4 regions of the Streptomyces sp. TAA040 genome follow, and region 1 is predicted to be linked to each of the others. Evidence: riboswitches for the same ligand, from Rfam matches in the RefSeq annotation. Region 1 holds a riboswitch; each other region holds the start of a gene.
What was found. Region 1 has a riboswitch for cyclic di-AMP ahead of H300_RS0115155 (M23 family metallopeptidase). Riboswitches for the same ligand answer to the same signal wherever they lie in the genome.
Positions count from the first base shown of each region.

Region 2: it holds a riboswitch for cyclic di-AMP, as region 1 does, so the genes downstream of both, H300_RS0106030 (NlpC/P60 family protein) here and H300_RS0115155 (M23 family metallopeptidase) in region 1, are expected to answer to the same signal.
Region 3: it holds a riboswitch for cyclic di-AMP, as region 1 does, so the genes downstream of both, H300_RS0109740 (transglycosylase family protein) here and H300_RS0115155 (M23 family metallopeptidase) in region 1, are expected to answer to the same signal.
Region 4: it holds a riboswitch for cyclic di-AMP, as region 1 does, so the genes downstream of both, H300_RS0104065 (transglycosylase family protein) here and H300_RS0115155 (M23 family metallopeptidase) in region 1, are expected to answer to the same signal.

Region 1 is NZ_AUKR01000015.1:102,511-107,558, forward strand. It holds gene H300_RS27040 (M16 family metallopeptidase) at 1-1,123, shown strand, start outside; gene H300_RS0115150 (M16 family metallopeptidase) at 1,159-2,529, shown strand; cyclic di-AMP (ydaO/yuaA leader) riboswitch at 2,780-2,929, shown strand; gene H300_RS0115155 (M23 family metallopeptidase) at 2,942-3,724, shown strand; gene H300_RS0115160 (GntR family transcriptional regulator) at 3,944-4,630, shown strand; gene H300_RS0115165 (HPr family phosphocarrier protein) at 4,771-5,048, opposite strand, start outside.
Region 2 is NZ_AUKR01000006.1:69,240-74,287, forward strand. It holds gene H300_RS0106020 (C40 family peptidase) at 1-328, opposite strand, end outside; gene H300_RS0106025 (hypothetical protein) at 521-874, shown strand; gene H300_RS0106030 (NlpC/P60 family protein) at 927-2,117, opposite strand; cyclic di-AMP (ydaO/yuaA leader) riboswitch at 2,124-2,274, opposite strand; gene H300_RS0106040 (DUF1707 and DUF2154 domain-containing protein) at 2,515-3,156, opposite strand; gene pcrA (DNA helicase PcrA) at 3,276-5,048, shown strand, end outside.
Region 3 is NZ_AUKR01000009.1:127,904-132,951, reverse strand. It holds gene H300_RS0109750 (septum formation initiator family protein) at 1-299, opposite strand, end outside; gene eno (phosphopyruvate hydratase) at 473-1,753, opposite strand; gene H300_RS0109740 (transglycosylase family protein) at 2,004-2,660, opposite strand; cyclic di-AMP (ydaO/yuaA leader) riboswitch at 2,667-2,811, opposite strand; gene H300_RS0109735 (transglycosylase family protein) at 3,677-4,570, opposite strand; gene H300_RS26000 (cytochrome P450) at 4,752-5,048, opposite strand, start outside.
Region 4 is NZ_AUKR01000005.1:23,377-28,424, reverse strand. It holds gene ppdK (pyruvate, phosphate dikinase) at 1-1,401, shown strand, start outside; gene H300_RS0104065 (transglycosylase family protein) at 1,614-2,891, opposite strand; cyclic di-AMP (ydaO/yuaA leader) riboswitch at 2,895-3,073, opposite strand; gene nirD (nitrite reductase small subunit NirD) at 3,584-3,922, opposite strand; gene nirB (nitrite reductase large subunit NirB) at 4,066-5,048, opposite strand, start outside.

The DNA.
Region 1 (5,048 bases):
TTCGCTGAACGGCACCACCAGCTTCGAGCGCACCAACTACTTCGAGACGATGCCCGCGCACCAGTTGGAACTCGCCCTGTGGCTGGAGGCCGACAGGATGGGCTCGCTGCTCACGGCCCTGGACGAGGAGTCCATGGAGAACCAGCGGGACGTCGTCAAGAACGAGCGCCGGCAGCGCTACGACAACGTGCCCTACGGCACCGCCTTCGAGAAGCTCACCGCGATGGCCTTCCCCGAGGGGCACCCGTACCACCACACCCCGATCGGATCGATGGCGGACCTGGACGCCGCCTCGCTCACCGACGCCCAGCAGTTCTTCCGCACCTACTACGCCCCGAACAACGCGGTGCTCTCGGTGGTCGGCGACATCGACCCGCAGCAGACCCTGACCTGGGTGGAGCGGTACTTCGGCTCCATCCCCGGCCACGACGGCAAGCAGCCGCCGCGGGACGGCACGCTTCCGGACACCCTCGGCGAGGAGCTGCGCGAGACGGTCGAGGAGGACGTCCCCGCCCCGGCGCTGATGGCCGCCTACCGGCTGCCGCAGGACGGCACCCGCGAGGCGGACGCCGCAGATCTCGCGTTGACGGTGCTGGGCGGCGGGGAGTCGTCCCGGCTGTACAACCGGCTGGTGCGCCGCGACGGCCTCGCGGTGACTGCCGGATTCGGGCTGCTGCGGCTGGCCGGCGCGCCCTCGCTCGGCTGGCTCGACGCCAAGACCTCGGGCGAGGCCGCGATCGAGGACATCGAGGCCGCAGTGGAGGAGGAACTCGCGCGGTTCGCGGCCGAGGGACCCACACCGGAGGAAATGGAGCGGGCACAGGCGCAGTTGGAGCGCGAGTGGCTCGACCGGTTGGCCACGGCGAGCGGCCGCGCGGACGAACTCTGCCGCTACGCCGTACTCTTCGCCGATCCGCAGCTCGCGCTGACCGCGGTCGGCCGGATCCTGGAGATCACCGCGCAGGAGGTGCAGGACGTGGCCGCGGCCCGGCTGCGCCGGGACAACCGGGCCGTGCTCGTCTACGCTCCCACCCCCTCCGCCCAGGAGGGCGACAACCCCGCCGGCCCGGCAAGCACCGCGACCGCCGACACCACCGACTCCGCCGAAGGGGCCCCGCAGTGAGCGACGCCACCACCAGCACACCCGCCGAGCCCGGTATGGACTTCCACCCGCAGCCGACCGGTGGCGAGCCCAAGCCGTGGGCCTTCCCGGCTCCCGAGCGCGGCGCCCTGGCCAACGGTCTGACGGTGCTCACCTGCCACCGCCCCGGCCAGCAGGTCGTCGCGGTCGAGGTCAACCTGGTCGCCCCGCTCGAAGCGGAGCCGGCCGGCCTCGACGGCGTCGCGACACTGATGGCTCGCGCTCTCAGCGAGGGCACCGACAAGCACAGTGCCGAGGACTTCGCCGCCGAACTGGAGCGCTGCGGCGCCACCTGGGGCGCGCACGCCGACCACCCGGGCCTGCGGGTCTCACTGGAGGTCCCCGCTTCCCGCCTCCGGCAGGCGCTCGGGCTGCTGGCCGACGCGCTGCGCGCGCCTGCCTTCCCCGACGCCGAGGTGGCCCGGCTGGTGCGCAACCGGCTGGACGAGATCGCGCACGAGCTGGCCAGTCCGGCGCGCCGGGCGGCCATCGCCCTCTCCGGGGAGCTGTTCCCGGCCGACTCGCGGATGTCCCGGCCGCGCCAGGGCACCGAGGGCACGGTCGCCCGGGTGGACGCGGCGGCCGTACGGGCCTTCTACGAGGCCCATGTGCGCCCGGCCGCCGCCACCGCGGTGGTCGTCGGCGACTTCACCGGCGTGGACCTCGCCGCCGCGCTGGAGGAGACGCTCGGGGCGTGGACCGGCTCCACTGCCGAGCCCCGGCCGGTCCCGCCGATCACGGCGGACGACACCGGCCGGGTGGTCGTCGTGGACCGTCCCGGTTCGGTGCAGACCCAGATCCTCATCGGGCGGATCGGCGCCGATCGGCACGATCGGGTGTGGCCGGCCCAGGTGCTGGGCACCTACTGCCTCGGCGGGACCCTCACCTCCCGGTTGGACCGGGTGCTGCGTGAGGACAAGGGCTACACCTACGGGGTGCGGGCCTTCAGCCAGGTCCTGCGCTCCACTCCGGAGGGCACCGGCGCCGCCATGCTGGCGATCAGCGGCTCGGTGGCCACCGACGTCACCGGGCCGGCGCTGGCCGACCTCTGGCAGGTGCTGCGGACGCTCGCAGCGGAGGGCCTCACGGACGAGGAGCGGGACGTCGCCGTGCAGAACCTCGTGGGCGTCGCCCCGCTGCGGTACGAGACCGCCGCCGCGGTGGCGGACACCCTCGCCGACCAGGTCGAGCAGCACCTGCCGGACGACTTCCAGGGCCGGCTGTACGTCGGCCTCGCGGAGACCGGCACGGTGGAGGCGACGGCCGCCGCGGTGAACGCCTTCCCGGTGGACCGCCTGGTCACGGTGCTGGTCGGGGACGCCGAGCAGATCGCCGAGCCGGTGCGCGAGCTGGGCATCGGGGAGGTCCGGGTGGTCGGCGGCCAGTAGCCGCACCGGCCCGCGTCCGTCCGCGGTCGGGCCGGGCGGGACGTAGCTGCGCCGCCGCCCGGCCCGCCGTGCGTCGACCCCTGTTTCGGGTTTCCGGCAAGCAGGGGTCGATTTTTGTCCGTATTGGGATGATATGCGGGTGTGATTCCTGTGGGATGGGCGACAAAGGACGAGATCGGTTTGGTAGCAGCGAGATGTCCGGTTTAGCTTCGGTTGCGCTGCCGTCAGAAGTGTCCGCGCCGCGGCCGACGCGCAGCGAACGCCGAGTCCCCGTGAGGGAGCCGGGGACCCACCGAAGTCCTTGGGGTGAATCCGGGCGCTTCCCAGTGAAATGCGCCGGTAGGAGACCTTCCTGCTCCGAACCCGTCAGCTAACCCGGTAGGCGTGAAGGAAGGAAAGGAGCACGCCTGCCATGGCGTTCAAGCATGCTGCCGCCTCCTGGCGGCGCCCCAGCCGTGCCGTGCGGACCGGAGCCCGGATCGCCGGCGCGAGCACCCTGACCGTCGGCCTGGTGGCCGGTGTCTTCGCCGGCTCCCCGGTGGCGGCGGCCGACAGCGCGTTGCGTGTGGCCGGGATCGGCCAGGCGATCGCCCTCGGCAACGCGACCGTGCAGGGCGTATCGGCCCAGGCCGATGTCCAGCACCGCGCGGCGGAAGCCGCGAAGGCCGAGGCGGCGAAGAAGGCCCGAGCCGCGAAGAAGGCGAAGGCGAAGAAGGACCGGGCGGCCGAGCGGGCCGCCGGCTCCCGGTCCGGCGCGACGAAGGCGGCCCGCAGTGCCAAGCGCGCCGCGGCCTTCGTTGCTCCCGTTACCGGTTCCCCGGTCACGACGCAGTACCGCACGGGTGGTTCCCGGTGGTCCTCCGGGAGTCACAGCGGTATCGACTTCGCCGCTGCGTCCGGCACCCCGGTGCGCGCGACCGGTGCCGGCACCGTCGTCGAGGCGGGCTGGGGCGGCGCCTACGGGAACAACATCGTGATCCGGCACCGGGACGGCGGCTACACCCAGTACGGTCACCTGTCGTCGATGGGTGTACGGGCCGGCCAGCAGGTCGACGCCGCCCAGGGCATCGGCCGCGTCGGTTCCACCGGCAACTCGACGGGACCGCACCTGCACTTCGAGGCGCGTACCGGCCCCTCGTACGGCTCGGACATCGATCCGCTGGCCTACCTCCGAGGCAAGGGCGTCGGGCTGTGAGTCCCGTCCCCCGCTGAACGGTCCGTGCCGGTGCGACGGCCGGTGCGGACGAACACAGGACCCCCGGGTGCGACATCCGGGGGTCCTGTGCTGTTCTCCCGCGGCCGGCCCGCGCGTTTTCCACCCGATCAGGGACGGGCATCAAAAGAGCCCGCCGAGTGGAATAGAGTTCGACTCAGCGACATCTCGAAACGCGGGGATTACGCCGGAGGTAGGGCCATGCGCATTGCGGCGCACACGGTATGCACAGCGGTTCGGGACGACATCGTCTCCGGTGCTTTTCCGCCGGGCGCGCGGCTGACCGAGGAGCAGCTCGCCCGCAGGTACGGGGTGTCCCGTGTGCCGGTGCGCGAGGCGCTGCGGATGCTGGAGTCGGAGGGCTTCGTGACCACCCGCAGGCATGTCGGCGCCCATGTCGCCGAACCCACCGAGCAGGAGGCGGCCGACCTGCTGGACATTCGTGCGCTGTTGGAGCCGCTGGGCGCCGCCCGTGCGGCGCAGCGCCGTTCCGAGGCGCATGTCAGGGTGCTGCGGGGCCTGGTGCGGCTCGGCCGACAGCGCGCTGAGCAGGGGCAGTTGTCGGATCTGCACGCGCTGGGGGACTGGTACCACGAGACCCTCGCACAGGCGTCGGGGAGCCCGGCGCTGGCTGCGCTGCTGACCCAGCTCCGCCGGAAGATCACCTGGATGTACGCGGCCCCGGCGGTTGAGCCGCCGGTGGGGGCCACGGCGGTCTGGCAGGAGCACGGTGCGCTCGTGGACGCCATCGCCCGCCGGGAGCCGGAGCGGGCCCGCGCGCTCGCCGCGGCGCACGTGGAGCGTCCGGTGGCAGTGCGCCGGCGGCGGCACCCCGCGGCGGTGAGGAGTTCGAAACCTGCTGTAAACAACGAACGCGGCCGCGTTTAACACACCGTGTATACAAAGGGCGGAGAATTTTGCGGGGTGATTCTCCCCTGCCCGAATACCTGCGGGCAGGGGAAAGGCGGCAGATCCGTCGATCCGCCACCTTTACCTGAGTTTCCACCCGGTGCTGCCCGGAGAATTCTTCAGACAGCCTCGGGCAGTTCCTCGAGCCCCTCGGCGACCAGTTTCGCCAGCCGGCCCAGCGCCGCGTCCGCGCCTTCGGCGTCGGACGCCAGGACGACCTCCTCGCCGCCCTCGGCGCCGAGTCCGAGGACGGCCAGCATCGATGCGGCGTTGACGGGCGCTCCGCCGCTCTTGGCGACGGTTACGGGGATGCCGGCGGCGGTCGCGGCGCGGACGAAGATGGAGGCGGGACGGGCGTGCAGGCCCTCGGTCCAACCGACGGAGACGCGGCGCTCAG
Region 2 (5,048 bases), on a different contig from region 1:
GCGCGGTCGCGTGGGAACCGAGCGCGTTGCGCGTGCGGTTGACGCGCGCCGTCTGCCGGGACGCCTCGTCGCGCAGTCCGTCCAGCTTCTTCTCCGCCTGCTCGGCGCGCTCGGTGGCGCCGTTGTACTTCTCCGTCGCCTGCTCGGCCTCGTGGTGGAGCCGGTCCACCATGCGCTGGACGTCGGCCTTCTCCCCGGCCGGTTGCGGGTCGGCGTGCGCGGCACCGCCGGAGCCGGTCGCGGTCGCGGTCGCCGCGCCCACCAGGGCCAGGCCGGCCCAACGAGAAGTGCGGAAGCCGGAGTTGCGGGGCTTGCGATGTGCTGCCATGGACGGCGACGCTAGGCCGTATCGGCCCCGTGAGCGGACGGTGACCTGTATTTTTCGCTGTCGATCGCGAAGTGGTCGGAACCGGGTGCCCCGGGCACATTTCGGAGCATCCGGTGCTGTGCTGTGTTCGGGGTGGCGAACGGGGCGGGTCTGACTCTTGCGGTGTGCTAATACCCCGATACGCTCCGCGTCATGGACGTACTCATCAATTTCTTTGTCGGGCTGCACATCATCGGCATCGCGGCACTCCTCGGCGGCTTCCTCCTCCAGATGAAGGCGATGAGCGCGGGCGAGGCCCGGCTGACGCCGGGCATGCTGCACGGCGCCTCCACCATGCTCCTGACGGGCCTCGCCCTGGTCGGCTTCAACCAGCTCGCCGACAACGACGTGAACCACGTCAAGGTCGCTGTCAAGCTCGCGGTGCTGGTGGTGATCCTGGTGCTCGTCTACGTCAAGCGCGACGAGCAGCGGGTGCCCGCCGGCACGATGGCCGCCGTGGGCGCGCTGACCTGCCTCAACGTCTTCCTCGCCACCATGTGGGTGTGACGCCCGCCCGGCCCCGCCCCACGAGGGTCCGGGCGGCCGACCCCGCCCGGCGTCAGGCCGGCCGCACCGCGCTGTGGAAGGGCATGTAGTCGATCGACTCGTACTTCACGTCGTCGCCCGGCTTGGAGGCGTGGATCATCTGGCCGCCGCCGACATAGATGCCCACATGGGTCACGTCCGGGTAGAAGAACACCAGGTCGCCCGGCTGCAACTGCGACTTGGCGACCCGCGTGCCGATGTCGACCTGGTCGTAGGTGGTGCGCGGCAGCTCGACCCCGGCCGCCCGCCAGGCCGCCTGGGTGAAGCCCGAGCAGTCGTACGAGTTCGGGCCGGCGGCACCCCAGACGTAGGGCTTGCCCAGCTCGCGCTTCGCGAAGGCCAGTACCTGCGAGGCCCTCCCGCTGCCGGCCGTGTCCTGCGATCCGTCCGCCCCCCCGGTGCCCGCCGTCTGCTCCTGCGAGGCCGGCTGCCCGCCCCCGGACGCCGGAGCGGCGGTCTCCCGCTCGGCAGCGGCCTCGGCGGCGGCCTTCCGCTCGGCAGCCGCCTTGCGCTCCGCGGCGCGTGCCTTCTCCTGGGCCTCGCGCTGCTTCTCCCGCTCGATGGCCGCCAGCCTGGCCTTCTCCTCCTCGGTCAGCTCGGACAGCAGGGTGCGGGCCTCCGCGAGCTTGCCCTGGACGGACTTCTTCTCCTCGGCCAGCTTCGTCTGGGCCCGGTTCAGCTCGGTGAGGTTCTTCGTCGCCTCGTCGCGCTTGTTGCCCGCCTCGCGCTGCTCCTCCTGGAAGTCGCCGACCGCCTGCTTCTGCTGACCGGTGAGCCGCTCCATCACGTGCGTCTGCTGGAAGTAGCCCTGCGGGTCCGCGGAGAGCAGCAGGGTGGCCGTCTCCGACATACCGCCGTTGCGGTACTGGGCGGCGGCGAAACCGCCCAGCTTGCGCCGGGCGTCGTTCAGCCGTTCGGTCCGCTCGGCGACCTCGTCCAGCAGCCGGTCTGACTTCTTGCGCTGCTTCTCGGCCTTCTCCTTCGCCGCGTTGTACTTCTGGGTCGCGGCGCCCGCCTGCCGGTGCAGCTCGTCGACCTTCTCCTGCGTCTCCTCCAGTGAGGGGCCGCCGTCGCCGGGTGCCGCGACGGCGCTCTGCGAGAGCAGCGTGACGGAGGCGAGCGCGGCGGCGGTCGCGCCCACCGTTCCTCCGCGCAGCGCGGCCGACTGCCGCACAGGGACACGCGGCTTGCGGTGTGTCGCCAAGACGGCAACTCCTTCCGTGGGCCGCCTACCGGGTTAGCTGTCGGGTTCGGGCGTCGGAAGGCTGCCCTACGGGTCCCTGCGCGGGCCCCGATTCACCCCGGAAGTGCACGGGTGGGTCCCCGGCTCCGGCGGATGCCGGACTCGGCGGAGGCCGCCCGTGCCGGCACTGTCGCCGACGGTCTCCGGGCCGCCTGAGGCAGCACCGTAGCCACGACACGGTGCTCTTGGGAAGACGGGTGCGCGCTATGTCCGAAACCGATTCGTTATCCGCGCGGCTCCGCGTCCGCTCGGTGACCTGCCGTGATCGGCTCCGGCCCGGGTGGGCAGGAGGCGGCGCCGCACCGGGCGGATGTGGGGCCGCCCCGCCGCACCGGGGGCGGGGCGGCCCCCGCGCCCGTCAGCCCTGCTGCTCCCGCGCCAGCCATTCCTGCTGCTTCTGCCGCTTCCACTGCTCCCAGCGGTTGGGGTAGCGGATCCGCACGTCGCCCATCGCGGTGCGCCCGCTCAGCTCCAGTGTCGGGGCACCGGGGACGGGTGGCTCGGAGACCCGGTTGCGGACCGAGCCGATGCTGACCCGCATGCCGTGGGGGCGGACCGACCACCCCGGGGGCACGACGATCGTCACGTTGCCCATCGCCGCGTTGATCTCCAGGTGGACCTCGCGCTGCCGGCACTCGGCCTGGGAGAAGTCGATCCGGACGTCCCCCATCCGCGAGGTGGCGGTGATCCGGGACGGCACCACCCAGTAACCGGTCTGCGTGATGTCCCCGGCCCCGGCCTTGAGCACCATCGGCTCACCGGCGCGCGGCTCGGGGGCGCCGGCGGTGGTCGGCAGGTCCGCGGTCAGCGGTTCCAGCTCGCCGTAGGTCTTCGCCCCGAATGCCCGCTCCAGCCGGTCCTCCAGCTCGTCGATGCCGATCCGGCCGTCGCCGGCGGCCTCCCGCAGCGTCTCGGCCACCGCTTCCCGGTCCGCGTGCGAAGCCCGCAGTTCGGGGTCGTGGCCGGGTCCTGGCGCGGTCGCTCCGGAGGGATCAGTCATGCCGCCAAGTCTAGGAGGTGCCCGCGGCCCCGGACAGAGCCGCAGACCGCTGCGTGCCGGGGCGGCGGACCCGGTGCTCGCCCCGGGGGTGACGGAGGGAGCCCTTAGACTCGGCAGCGATGAGCAGCCTCTTCGACGACAGCTTCCTGGCCGACCTGGAGCCCCCCGCGGGCGAGGCTCCGCCGCCGGACCCCGAGCACCCCGCCGCGCCGCAGCCGGAGGAGGTGCCGGACGGCCTGTTCGCGGGCTCGTTCGCCGGTCCCGGCGGCCCCCGGGACGCGTTCCACCGGGGCGGCGCTCCACGGACGGTCACGGACCCGGAGGAGCTGCTGGCCGGTCTGAACGAGCAGCAGGGCGCCGCGGTCGTGCACAGCGGCGGGCCGCTGCTGATCGTCGCGGGGGCGGGCTCGGGCAAGACCCGGGTGCTCACCCACCGCATCGCGTACCTGCTGGGGGCCAGGGGAGTGCACCCCGGCCAGGTGCTCGCCATCACCTTCACCAACAAGGCGGCCGGCGAGATGAAGGAGCGGGTGGCCGAGCTGGTCGGTCCGCGCGCCCAGTCGATGTGGGTCTCCACCTTCCACAGCGCCTGCGTGCGGATCCTGCGCCGGGAGAGCAAGCGGCTCGGCTTCACCTCCTCGTTCTCCATCTACGACGGGGCCGACTCGCGCCGGCTGATGGCGCTCGTCTGCCGCGACCTGGCACTCGACCCCAAGCGGTTCCCGCCGAAGGCGTTCAGCGCGAAGGTCTCGAACCTCAAGAACGAACTCGTCGACGAGGAGGACTTCGCCGCCACCGCGGCGGACGGCTTCGAGAAGACGCTGGCCGAGGCGTACACCCTGTACCAGGCACGGCTGCGCGAGGCCAACGCGCTGGACTTCGACGACATCATCATGACGACCGTCCACCTGCTCCAGGCGTTCGACGACGTCGCCGAGCACTACCGCCGGCGCTTCCGGCACGTCCTGGTCGACGAGTACCAGGACACCAACCACGCCCAGTACACCCTGGTCAGGGAGCTGGTGGGGACGGGCCGAGCAGTGGGACCCGCCTCGGCGGACGACGGTCAGGGCGAGGCGCCCGCCGGGCCGGAGCGCGCCGAGCTGTGCGTGGTGGGCGACGCGGACCAGAGCATCTACGCCTTCCGCGGCGCCACCATTCGCAACATCCTCCGTTTCGAGGAGGACTACCCGGACGCCACCACCATCCTGCTGGAGCAGAACTACCGCTCCACCCAGACGATCCTCGGCGCGGCCAACTCCGTGATCGAGCGGAATGAGAACCGGCGGCCCAAGAACCTGTGGACGGAGGCCGGGGCCGGCCCCCGGATCACCGGCTACGTCGCCGACACCGAGCACGACGAGGCCCAGTTCGTCGCCGAGGAGATCGACCGGCTGACGGACGCGGGGGACGCCAGGGCGGGGGACGTCGCGGTCTTCTACCGCACCAACGCCCAGTCCCGGGTCTTCGAGGAGATCTTCATCCGGGTCGGCCTGCCGTACAAGGTCGTCGGCGGGGTGCGCTTCTACGAGCGCAGGGAGGTCCGCGACGTCCTGGCGTACCTGCGGGTGCTCGCCAACCCGGAGGACTCCGTTCCGCTGCGGCGCATCCTGAACGTCCCCAAGCGCGGCATCGGCGACCGGGCCGAGGCGATGCTGGACGCCCTGGCGCTGCGCGAGCGGACGACCTTCCCGGACGCGCTCCGCCGCGTCGACGAGGCCTACGGGATGGCGTCCCGCTCGGCCAACGCGGTCAAGCGGTTCAACACTCTCATGGAGGAGCTGCGCACGGTCGCCGAGTCCGGTGCCGGTCCGGCCACCGTGCTGGAAGCCGTACTCGAACGCACCGGCTACCTGGCCGAGTTGCAGGCGTCCACCGACCCGCAGGACGAG
Region 3 (5,048 bases), on a different contig from region 1:
GGGTCCTGCCAGCGGACCTTCTCGTCCCGCAGTTCCTCGACCGACTCCTTCGCCTCGGTGGCCGCGCGGCGCTGCTCGGCGATGTCCGAGCGCTGCGACACGTACTGCCGCATCGGATAGGCGAGCGCCACCACCAGCGAGCACACCACCAGGGCGAGCAGCGCGGCCCGGCCGGTGAGCCGGCTGCGGCGCGGAGCGCGCAACCGGTTGCTCTGCGCCCGGTAGACCCGGGCTGCGGCTTCCTCACCGAGCGCCCTGAGTCTGGTCGCGGTGCTGAACCGTTCCCGGTCCGCGGCCACATCGCCTCCCGAAGTCCGTCCGTTGCCGCCACGTCACACGTCCCGGCTCACGGTACGGGACCGTGGGCCGGGACGGCGGGCGACGGGCGGTCGGACCGCCGCGTCGACCGGTTCGCCGCACCCCCGGGGAGGGGCAAGCGCGGCGACCGGACGGGGCGGGCGGTTCGGGGCGGTCAGTCCTTGTAGCGCGGGAAGGCGCTGCGGCCGGCGTAGACGGCGGCGTCGTCGAGGATCTCCTCGATGCGCAGCAGCTGGTTGTACTTGGCGACGCGCTCCGAGCGGGCCGGGGCGCCGGTCTTGATCTGACCGCAGTTGGTCGCGACGGCGAGGTCGGCGATGGTGACGTCCTCGGTCTCGCCGGACCGGTGGGACATCATGCACTTGAAACCGTTGCGCTGGGCGAGCTCGACGGCGTCCAGGGCCTCGGTCAGCGAACCGATCTGGTTCACCTTCACCAGCAGCGCGTTGGCGGACTGCTCGTCGATGCCGCGCTGGAGCCGTTCCGGGTTGGTGACGAACAGGTCGTCGCCGACCAGCTGGACCTTGTCGCCGAGACGCGAGGTGATGGTCTTCCAGCCGTCCCAGTCGTCCTCGTACAGCGGGTCCTCGATGGAGACCAGCGGGTATGCCGCGACCAGCTCGGCATAGTAGTCGGTCATCTGCTCGGCGGTGCGCGTCTGCCCCTCGAACGCGTAGGAGCCGTCCTTGTAGAACTCGGAGGCGGCGGCGTCCAGGGCCAGGGCGATGTCCCGGCCGGGAGTGTAGCCGGCCTTCTGGATCGCTTCCAGGATCAGGTCGAGCGCCTCGCGGTTGGAGCCGAGGTTCGGGGCGAAGCCGCCCTCGTCGCCCAGTCCGGTGGCCAGGCCGCGCTCCTTGAGGACGCCCTTGAGCGCGTGGTACGTCTCGGTGCCCCAGCGCAGCGCCTCCGAGAAGGACTCCGCGCCGATCGGAGCGATCATGAACTCCTGGATGTCCACGTTCGAGTCGGCGTGCGAGCCGCCGTTCACAATGTTCATCATCGGCACCGGCAGCAGGTGCGCGTTGGGGCCCCCGAGGTAGCGGAAGAGCGGCAGGTCGGAGGCCTCGGAAGCGGCGTGCGCCACGGCCAGCGAGACGCCGAGGATCGCGTTGGCGCCGAGCGAGGACTTGTCCGCGGTGGCGTCCAGGTCGAACATCGCCTGGTCGATCAGCCGCTGCTCGGTGGCGTCGTAGCCGACCAGCTCGGGGCCGATCTGCTCGATGACGGCGAGGACGGCTTTCTCGACGCCCTTGCCGCCGTAGCGGCCCTTGTCACCGTCGCGGAGTTCGAGGGCCTCGAACGCACCGGTGGAGGCACCGGACGGAACAGCGGCACGACCGGTGCTGCTGTCGTCGAGGCCGACCTCGACCTCGACCGTGGGGTTGCCTCGCGAGTCGAGGATCTCGCGGGCTACGACGACGTCGATGGACGGCACGAGGTTCTCCTTCGTGTGTGTCTGGTTCCTGACCCGTGAGCCTAACGGTCTCCCCGCCCCCGCGGGGTCCCCGGTCCGTGTCGTGGACCGGAACGCCGGGTGAAGCCGCAGCTCAGCGAGGATTCGCCGGCGGGGAAGTTTTGTTCCGGTGATGAAGAAAGACCCGGCCCGAGCGGATCGTGCGATCCGTCGGGCCGGGTCCTTCGTACACCGTCTCAGCGGTCCCGGCAGGTCACCGGGCCGGTGGGACTCAGAGGTTCAGGAGCTGACCGGGGAAGATCAGGTTGGGGTCGCCGCCGATGACCGACTTGTTCTCGGTGTAGACCTGCTTCCAGCTGCTTCCGTTAGCCGCGGCGATCGAGCCGAGCGTGTCGCCGGACTTCACGGTGTAGTCACCGGAGCCCTGCGAGCGGGACGGGCGCTCGGGCTGGGCCTCGCGCTCCTGCGGGGCCGCCTGCTGCTCGGACTGGGCCGGCTGCTCGGCGGTCTGCTCCGGGGCGCTGCCACCGGTGTCGACCTGGGCGTCCGCTCCGCCGGAGGTCAGGTTGCCGGCTCCGGCACAGGCCCAGGCACCCGGGCCCTGCATGTCGAGCAGCCGCTCGGCGGTGGCGATCTGCTGACCCTTGCTGGCCAGGTCCGCACGGGGAGCGTAGCTGGTGCCGCCGGCCGCCGCCCAGCTGGACTGGGAGAACTGCAGGCCGCCGTAGTAGCCGTTGCCGGTGTTGATCGACCAGTCGCCGCCGGACTCGCACTGCGCGACCGCGTCCCAGGTGTCGACCGAGGCGGCCTGGGCACCGGTGGCGCCGACCAGCGGGAGGGCGACGAGTGCACCGGCGGAGGCTGCCAGGGTGACCGCGCGGGCGGTCCTGGACGAGGAGCTGTGACGACCCTTGGTGGAGAACAGCATGCTGTGTTTCTTCCTCACCGACGCCTACGAGGTGAGCTGTCGGGTTCGGGACGTGAGTGGCCCGGTCCGGCACACGTGCCGGACTTCACCCCAAGCCGCCTGAGCGGCGCTTACCTGGTTCCCCCGCTCCTGCCAACGGCGCTGTACGCGACGGTTTCCCGGCGACCGCCGGCAGGATTCGGCGTGACGGTCATCGAGGTCCGCAGTAGCGAACGAGCACGACCGTAAACACAGCACCCCTAAGCGATCAAACATCCTCGATAGCGATCAATACCGTCGATTTGACTGATGAAATGCAAATCGTCGCAGGTCGGGCGGCACCTACCCTGCTCCATTGCAGGGACACGGCGGTCACGGCGGGAGATCAGGCTCACATTTCCGCAAACCGGACATCCGTGCCGGTCAGGAAGCGGGTTGAGCCGGACGTGGCGGCGTGTCGAAGTGCGTTGTGGCTGCGTACAGCGCGGGCGCGTCGCCCCCCCGCCCCTCCGCCGGGTGCCGCCCGGCCCCGGGCGGGAGCCCAGGGTCCGCACGGGTCCCACGGCGGTCGCCGCGGACCCGCCCGTCCCCCGATCGAACGGGGCCGGAGCCGGGCAACCGGCCCGGAACGTGCCGCGGATCACCCGTTCGGAGCCCCGGGCGCCGCCCGCTCGCGAGGCCCCCGCGCACGGTGGTCCGCGGCGCAGGGCTGCGGGACGGACCGGGTACGGCCGGCGGCGGGGCGGGGCGGGGCGGACCGGGCGTGGGCCACGGGACCGCCGGGGGAAGAGACCGGGGCCAGGGCACCGGGACCGGCGGGATGCCACCGGGGGGCCATGCGTCCCGCGCGGAGGGCGCCACAGGGGCGCGGCGTCGAGGGGCCGCACGGGCCGGAGAGCGCCGCTCAGGGCCGGGCAGCCCCGCACCCGGGGCGGGGAACGCCATACGCGGCCGCGGGCACGAGGCGGCGGGGCGCGAAGCCGCAGGGCGGCCACGATCGGCGATGCCGGACCGGAGGCCGCCCCCGCAGGGACGGATCAGTCCGTCTGCTGGCCGGCTGCCTCCAGGCCGACCTCCAGGCGCAGCCCGGGGTGGATCAGGTCGGGATCCGAACCGACAACCGCTTGGTTGCCCTCGTAGAGGCCCGTCCAGCCGTCCATCTCGTGGTCCTCGGCGATCCCGGACAGCGAATCGCCCTGCTCGACCTCGTAGTCCTCCGGAGCGAGCTCTTCGCGGTCGGCGTCCCGGCCGGAGCCGCGGTCCGTCTCGTCGCGCTCCTGCACCTGCTCGCCGGGGTCGGGGCTGCCGCGGTGCTTGCCGGTCCCGGTGCCGTCCTCGTCCGCGCTCTCCCCCTGCGCGGAGGCGGAGCCGGTCGGATCCGGCGAGGTCGAGGCCTGGGGCGACTTCCCGTCGCCCGACTCCTCGTCGGCGTTCTCGGACGGCTTCCCCGAGGAGGAGCCGGAGGGGTCGACCGAGGGACTCTCCTGCTCGCTCGTACCTCCGCTGCCGCTCTTCCCGCCGCCCTGGACGCCGTCGCCGCTGCCGGCGTCCTCGTCACCCGAGTCGCCGGAACCGGAGGGCAGCGGCAGATCACCGGGGTCGACGTCCGGCACCGCGCCCAGGTCCTCGTACAGGCCCCCGTTGCCGGCACAGGCGGGCCACGCCTCCGGCCCCTCGGACTGGAGTATCTGCTCGGCGATGGCTATCTGCTGGTTGCGGCTGGCGAGGTCGGGGCGTTCGGCGTAGGCCGTGCCGCCGTACTTCTCCCAGGTGCTCAGCGTGAGTTGGAGTCCGCCGTAGTAGCCGTTCTCGGCGTTGGCGCTCCAGACGCCACCGCTCTCGCACTCCGACACCTGGTCCCAGGTGGCGGTGTCCGCCGCCTGGGCGCCGGAGGCGGCGAGCAGCGGCAACGCGAACCCCGCTCCGGTCACCCCCGCGGTGACGAAAACGGCAGGGGCCTGACGGGGTCGACGGTGTCGGCCTGTCCCGGAAAGCATGCGCGAGCCTCTCGTAGGGCAGCCGGAGGGTGATATCTGCCTGAACTCCGGCCTGGTGACTGACGGCTGAACGTAGCGTCGAACACCCACTCGTCACAAGTCAGTGTCGCGCAGATCACGCAACGATCACGGGGGTGAACTCCACGGGAAGCGTGCGGAGTCCACGCATGATCAGGCCACCGCGCCGACGCAGGTCTGCCGGAACCACCGCAAGTCGGGTGTCCGGAAGGCGGGTCAGCAGGGTCGCGAGGGCAACCCGGCCCTCCAGGCGGGCCAGTGGTGCACCTAGACAGTAGTGGATGCCGTGCCCGTAGCCCAGGTGCTGGTTGTCGGTACGCGTCAGGTCCAGGGTATCGGGGGCGTCGAACTTGGCCGGGTCCCGGTCGGCCGCGGCCAGTACCACCAGGACTGG
Region 4 (5,048 bases), on a different contig from region 1:
GCCGAGGGCATCCTCACCTCGCGGGGAGGCAAGACCTCGCACGCCGCCGTGGTGGCCCGCGGGATGGGCAAGACCTGCGTCTGCGGCGCCGAGGACCTGGAGGTGGACACCAAGCGCCGCCGGCTCACGGCCCCGCACCCGGACGGCAGGGGCACGGTGGTCGTCGACGAGGGGGACGTGGTCTCCATCGACGGCTCCACCGGCAAGGTCTACCGTGGCGAGGTCCCGGTCGTCCCCTCACCCGTGGTCGAGTACTTCGAGGGCCGGATGCACGCCGGGGCCGACGACGCCGGCGAACTCGTGCAGTCGGTGCACCGGATGATGGCCTACGCCGACCGGATGCGCCGGCTGCGGGTGCGGGCGAACGCCGACAACGCGGAGGACGCGGCCAGGGCCCGGCGCTTCGGCGCCCAGGGCATCGGGCTGTGCCGGACCGAGCACATGTTCCTCGGCGAGCGCCGGGAACTGGTGGAGCACCTCATCCTCGCGGACACCGACGCCGAGCGGGAGTCCGCCCTCGGTGCGCTGTTGCCCCTCCAGAAGGGCGACTTCAAGGAGCTCTTCGAGTCCATGGACGGGCTGCCGGTGACGGTGCGGCTGCTCGACCCGCCGCTGCACGAGTTCCTGCCGGACATCACCGAGCTGTCGGTACGGGTCGCGCTGGCCGAGTCCCGACGGGACGCCAACGAGAACGACCTCCGGCTCCTCCAGGCCGTCCACCGGCTGCACGAGCAGAACCCGATGCTCGGGCTGCGCGGGGTACGCCTCGGGCTGGTCGTGCCCGGGCTGTTCAGCATGCAGGTGCGGGCGATCGCCGAGGCCGCCGCCGAACGCAAGGGTGCCAAGGCCGACCCGCGGGCGGAGATCATGATCCCGCTGGTCGGCACCGTCCAGGAGCTGGAGATCGTCCGGGACGACGCGGAGCGGGTGATCGCCGAGGTGGAGGCGGCCTACGGGGTGGAGCTGGGTCTCACCCTCGGCACCATGATCGAGCTGCCCCGGGCGGCGCTCACCGCGGGCCAGATCGCCGAGTCCGCCGACTTCTTCTCCTTCGGCACCAACGACCTGACCCAGACGGTGTGGGGGTTCAGTCGGGACGACGTCGAGGCCAGCTTCTTCACCGCCTACCTGGAGAAGGGCATCTTCGGCGTCTCCCCCTTCGAGACGATCGACCTGGACGGGGTGGGCAAGCTGGTCCGGGACGCGGCGGAGGCGGGGCGGGCCACTCGGCCGGAGCTGAAGCTCGGGGTCTGCGGGGAGCACGGCGGCGACCCCGAGTCGGTGCACTTCTTCCACGAGGTCGGCCTGGACTACGTCTCCTGTTCTCCCTTCCGGATCCCGGTCGCCCGGCTGGAAGCCGGCCGGGCCGCGGCACGGAGCACCGGGAGCGACAGCCGCTGACACGACCGCGACCTCCGGGGTCGCCGCCGCGCCCTGACCCTCACTGCGGCGGTGGCCCCGGTCCCCGGGAGGGGGACGGTGGGAGACCTTGTGCGGAGGCCCCGCCGCCCCTCCCGACTCCGCCGGGCGGAGGCGCACCGGCGGACGGAAGAACCGGCCGTGCCCCTCGTGAGGGGCACGGCCGGTCTCTCGTCCCCTTGGGGGAGCGTCGCTCAGAGGGAGACGCCGTTGTCGCGCAGGTAGGCCAGCGGGTCGATGTCCGAGCCGTACGACGGGCCCGTGCGGACCTCGAAGTGCAGGTGCGGGCCGGTGCTGTTGCCGGTCGAGCCCGACAGGCCGAGCTGGTCGCCGGCGCCGACGCTCTGGCCGGCGGAGACGGAGAGCGAGGAGAGGTGGGCGTACTGGCTGTAGCGCCCGTCCGCGTGCTTGACGACGACCTCGTTGCCGTAGGCGCCGCCCCAGCCCGCGGAGACCACAGTGCCGGTGCCGACCGAACGGACCGAGGTGCCGGTGCCGACGGAGAAGTCCACTCCGGTGTGGTAACCGCTCGACCAGCTTCCGCCCGATGCGCGGTAGGCGGTGCTGGGCGCACCGTCCACCGGCGCGGTGAACCCGCCGGTGGTGGCGGCCTCGGCCGGAGCAGCGGGCTCCTGGCTCTGCTCCTCCACGGGTTCCGGCTTCGGCTCGGGCTTCTCCTGCTTCGGCTCCTGCTTCTCGGCCGACTGCTGCTTCGGCTGCTCGGCGGGAGCACTCGACTTCTCGGCGGGGGCGTCCGACGTACCGCCGCTGCCGTCCAGGCTGAGCCGCTGGCCGGGGAAGATCAGGTCCGGGTCGCTGCCGACTGTCTCGCGGTTCTGCTCGTAGACGGTCTGCCAGCCGCCCCGCACGTGCTCCGCGACCGCGATGTTGTGGAGGGTGTCGCCGCTGGCGACGGTGTAGTCGTGCGAGCCCTCCGACTTCGCGGCCGCGGCCTTCTTCTGCTCGGCGGCCTGCGGCTCGGACTTCTTCGGCTGCGCGGCCTGCTCCGACTGCTGCTCGGTCTTCGCGCCGGACTCGGAGGCGTTGTTCTGCGCGCCGTCCGGGGCGATGTCCGGCGTGCCGCTGTCCTGGCTCAGGCCGGCACGCGGGCCGCAGACCGGCCAGGCGCCCGGGCCCTGCATCTCCAGGAGCTTCTCGGCGGCGGCTATCTGCTGGTCCTTCGTGGCGAGGTCGGCGCGCGGTGCGTACTGCGTGCCGCCGGCAGCCGCCCAGCTCGACTGCTGGAACTGGAGACCGCCGTAGAAGCCGTTTCCGGTGTTGATCGACCAGTTGCCGGTGCTCTCGCACTCGGCGACCTTGTCCCACACGGAGACCGGGGCCGCGTTCGCGGAACCCGCGGTGATCAGCGGAGCAGCGATACCGGCACCGCCCGCGGTGAGGGCGAGCGAGACCTTGGAGACCTGACGGGACATCAGGGGTTTGCGCGGACGACGGTGGCGACCACGAGACATGGGTTGAGTCCTCTCCTGCGCCTGCGAGGTGAGCTGTCGGATTCGGGCTGGAGCTGCCCGGCCATCCCCCACCGTGATCCGGTGGCGCATGGCTTCACCCCTAGCCGACCCGCGTGCTCCGCGGTCCGGCACTTACCTTGGTTCCCCCGCTCCTGCCGGCCTGATGCAGTCGTTTCCCTCTACCGGCGGCAGGATTCGGCGTGACCGGCGTGGGACCTCCGCACGGGATGCGGTGGCGGGATGAACGGTAATCACAACGATTTGGCCGGGACAAGCGAAACCAGGTTTTGCTCAGCCGCTCCGGGGGTCGCATGGGAGCATTTTCGGCGCGCTGTGAGATCGATCATTTCCGACGTCACGGACGTGCGGGCTTGCATGTGCACATAAAAACCGCACTGAGCAGGGGAATTGACGCTGAGGCGAGAAGTGGCCGACGAGGTGCAATTGTACGGGGGCGCGGTCCTGTGAGTCCGGTCACCCGAACCGTCTCGTGCTTCCTTATATCGGTGCATTCCCGACCCGTGGAAGCTGAGAGGGTGTCAGGTTCCGAAATCACCCACCTCTTGACTGCCACACCGCTTGTCCGTTTTGGGTGCGAGGTGACTTTGAGGGGCTTTTGTGACGCGACGTTGCTGGATGAATCGGTCGCGTCCCGCCATCCCGACGGGCGGCGGGACGCGATTCGCCGGTGCTCAGGGCGGCGGCTCGCCGGTGCCGGTCAGGCGGGCCGGATGGGTGCGGACGATGACCGAGTCGTCGTCCAGGCAGCGGCCCGTCGCCAGGTCGAAGCGCTGCTTGAGCAGCGGGGAGGCCACGAACGGCCGGCCCGCCGCGGACCCGAGTAGTCCGCGCGAGAGCACGTACGCACCGGTGAACGGATCCCGGTTGTCCACCGCGTGGACGCCGCCGCTGCGGTCGGTGAAGACGGCGATCTGCCGCCCGTCCGGGAGCAGTGCCGCGACTCCGCGGCCCGGCACCAGGTCGCCGGGAGCGCAGACCGGATGCCAGGAGTCCCCGGCCCGCACCTCGATCCGGGCGGCCGTCCCGCCGTCGGCCGGGTGCGCCCCGGCGTCGGTGGACGCCCCGGTGTTCGGGTGCGGTCCGCCGCTCGGGAGCGGGCACGGGGGAGAGTCGGCGGGTTCGGCGGCCGTGACGGGGGAAGGGCGGGTCGGGCTCATCGGGTGGCGCTCCCTTCGAGGCGGCGGACGGGGATCTCCGGCCCCGCCAGCAGGGTCAGATCGGGTTTGACCTGCTCGCGCTCGCCGACGAACCGCACCGAGGGGTCGGGTGTGCCGGGAGCGTTGACGAAGGAGACGAAGCGGCGGAGCTTCTCCGGGTCGGCGAGGGTTTCAGCCCATTCGTCCCGGTAGTCTGAGACGTGCGAGGCCATCAGCGCCTCCAGCTCGGCGCAGATGCCCAAGGCGTCGTCCACCACCACCTCCCGGACGTGGCCGAGGCCGCCCTCGATGCGCTCCAGCCACACCGAGGTGCGTTCCAGCCGTTCCGCGGTGCGGATGTAGAACATCAGGAAGCGGTCTATCAGCCGGACCAGCCCGGCGTCCGAGAGGTCCTGGGCGAGCAGGTCGGCGTGCCGCGGAGTGGCGCCCCCGTTGCCGCCGACGTAGAGGTTCCAGCCGTTGGCGGTGGCAATGACTCCGAAGTCCTTGCTCTGCGCCTCCGCGCACTCCCGCTGGCAGCCGGAGACCGCCGACTTCAGCTTGTGCGGCGCCCGCAGGCCCCGGTAGCGCAGCTCCAGACCGATCGCCATCCGCACCGAGTCCTGCACCCCGTACCGGCACCAGGTCTGCCCCACGCAGGACTTCACCGTCCGCAGCGCCTTGCCGTAGGCGTGCCCGGACTCGAAGCCCGCGTCCACCAGCCTTCCCCAGATCGCAGGCAACTGGTCCACCCGGGCCCCGAACAGGTCGATGCGCTGACCACCGGTGATCTTCGTGTAGAGCCCGAACTCACGGGCGACCTCGCCGATCACGATCAGTCCCTCCGGTGTGATCTCACCGCCCGGGACCCGGGGCACGACCGAGTACGAGCCGTTGCGCTGGAGATTCGCCAGGAAGTGGTCGTTGGTGTCCTGGAGCGCCGCCTGCTCCCCGGCGAGCACGTACCCCTCCGCGCCGATCGCGGGGGCCAGGGAGGCGA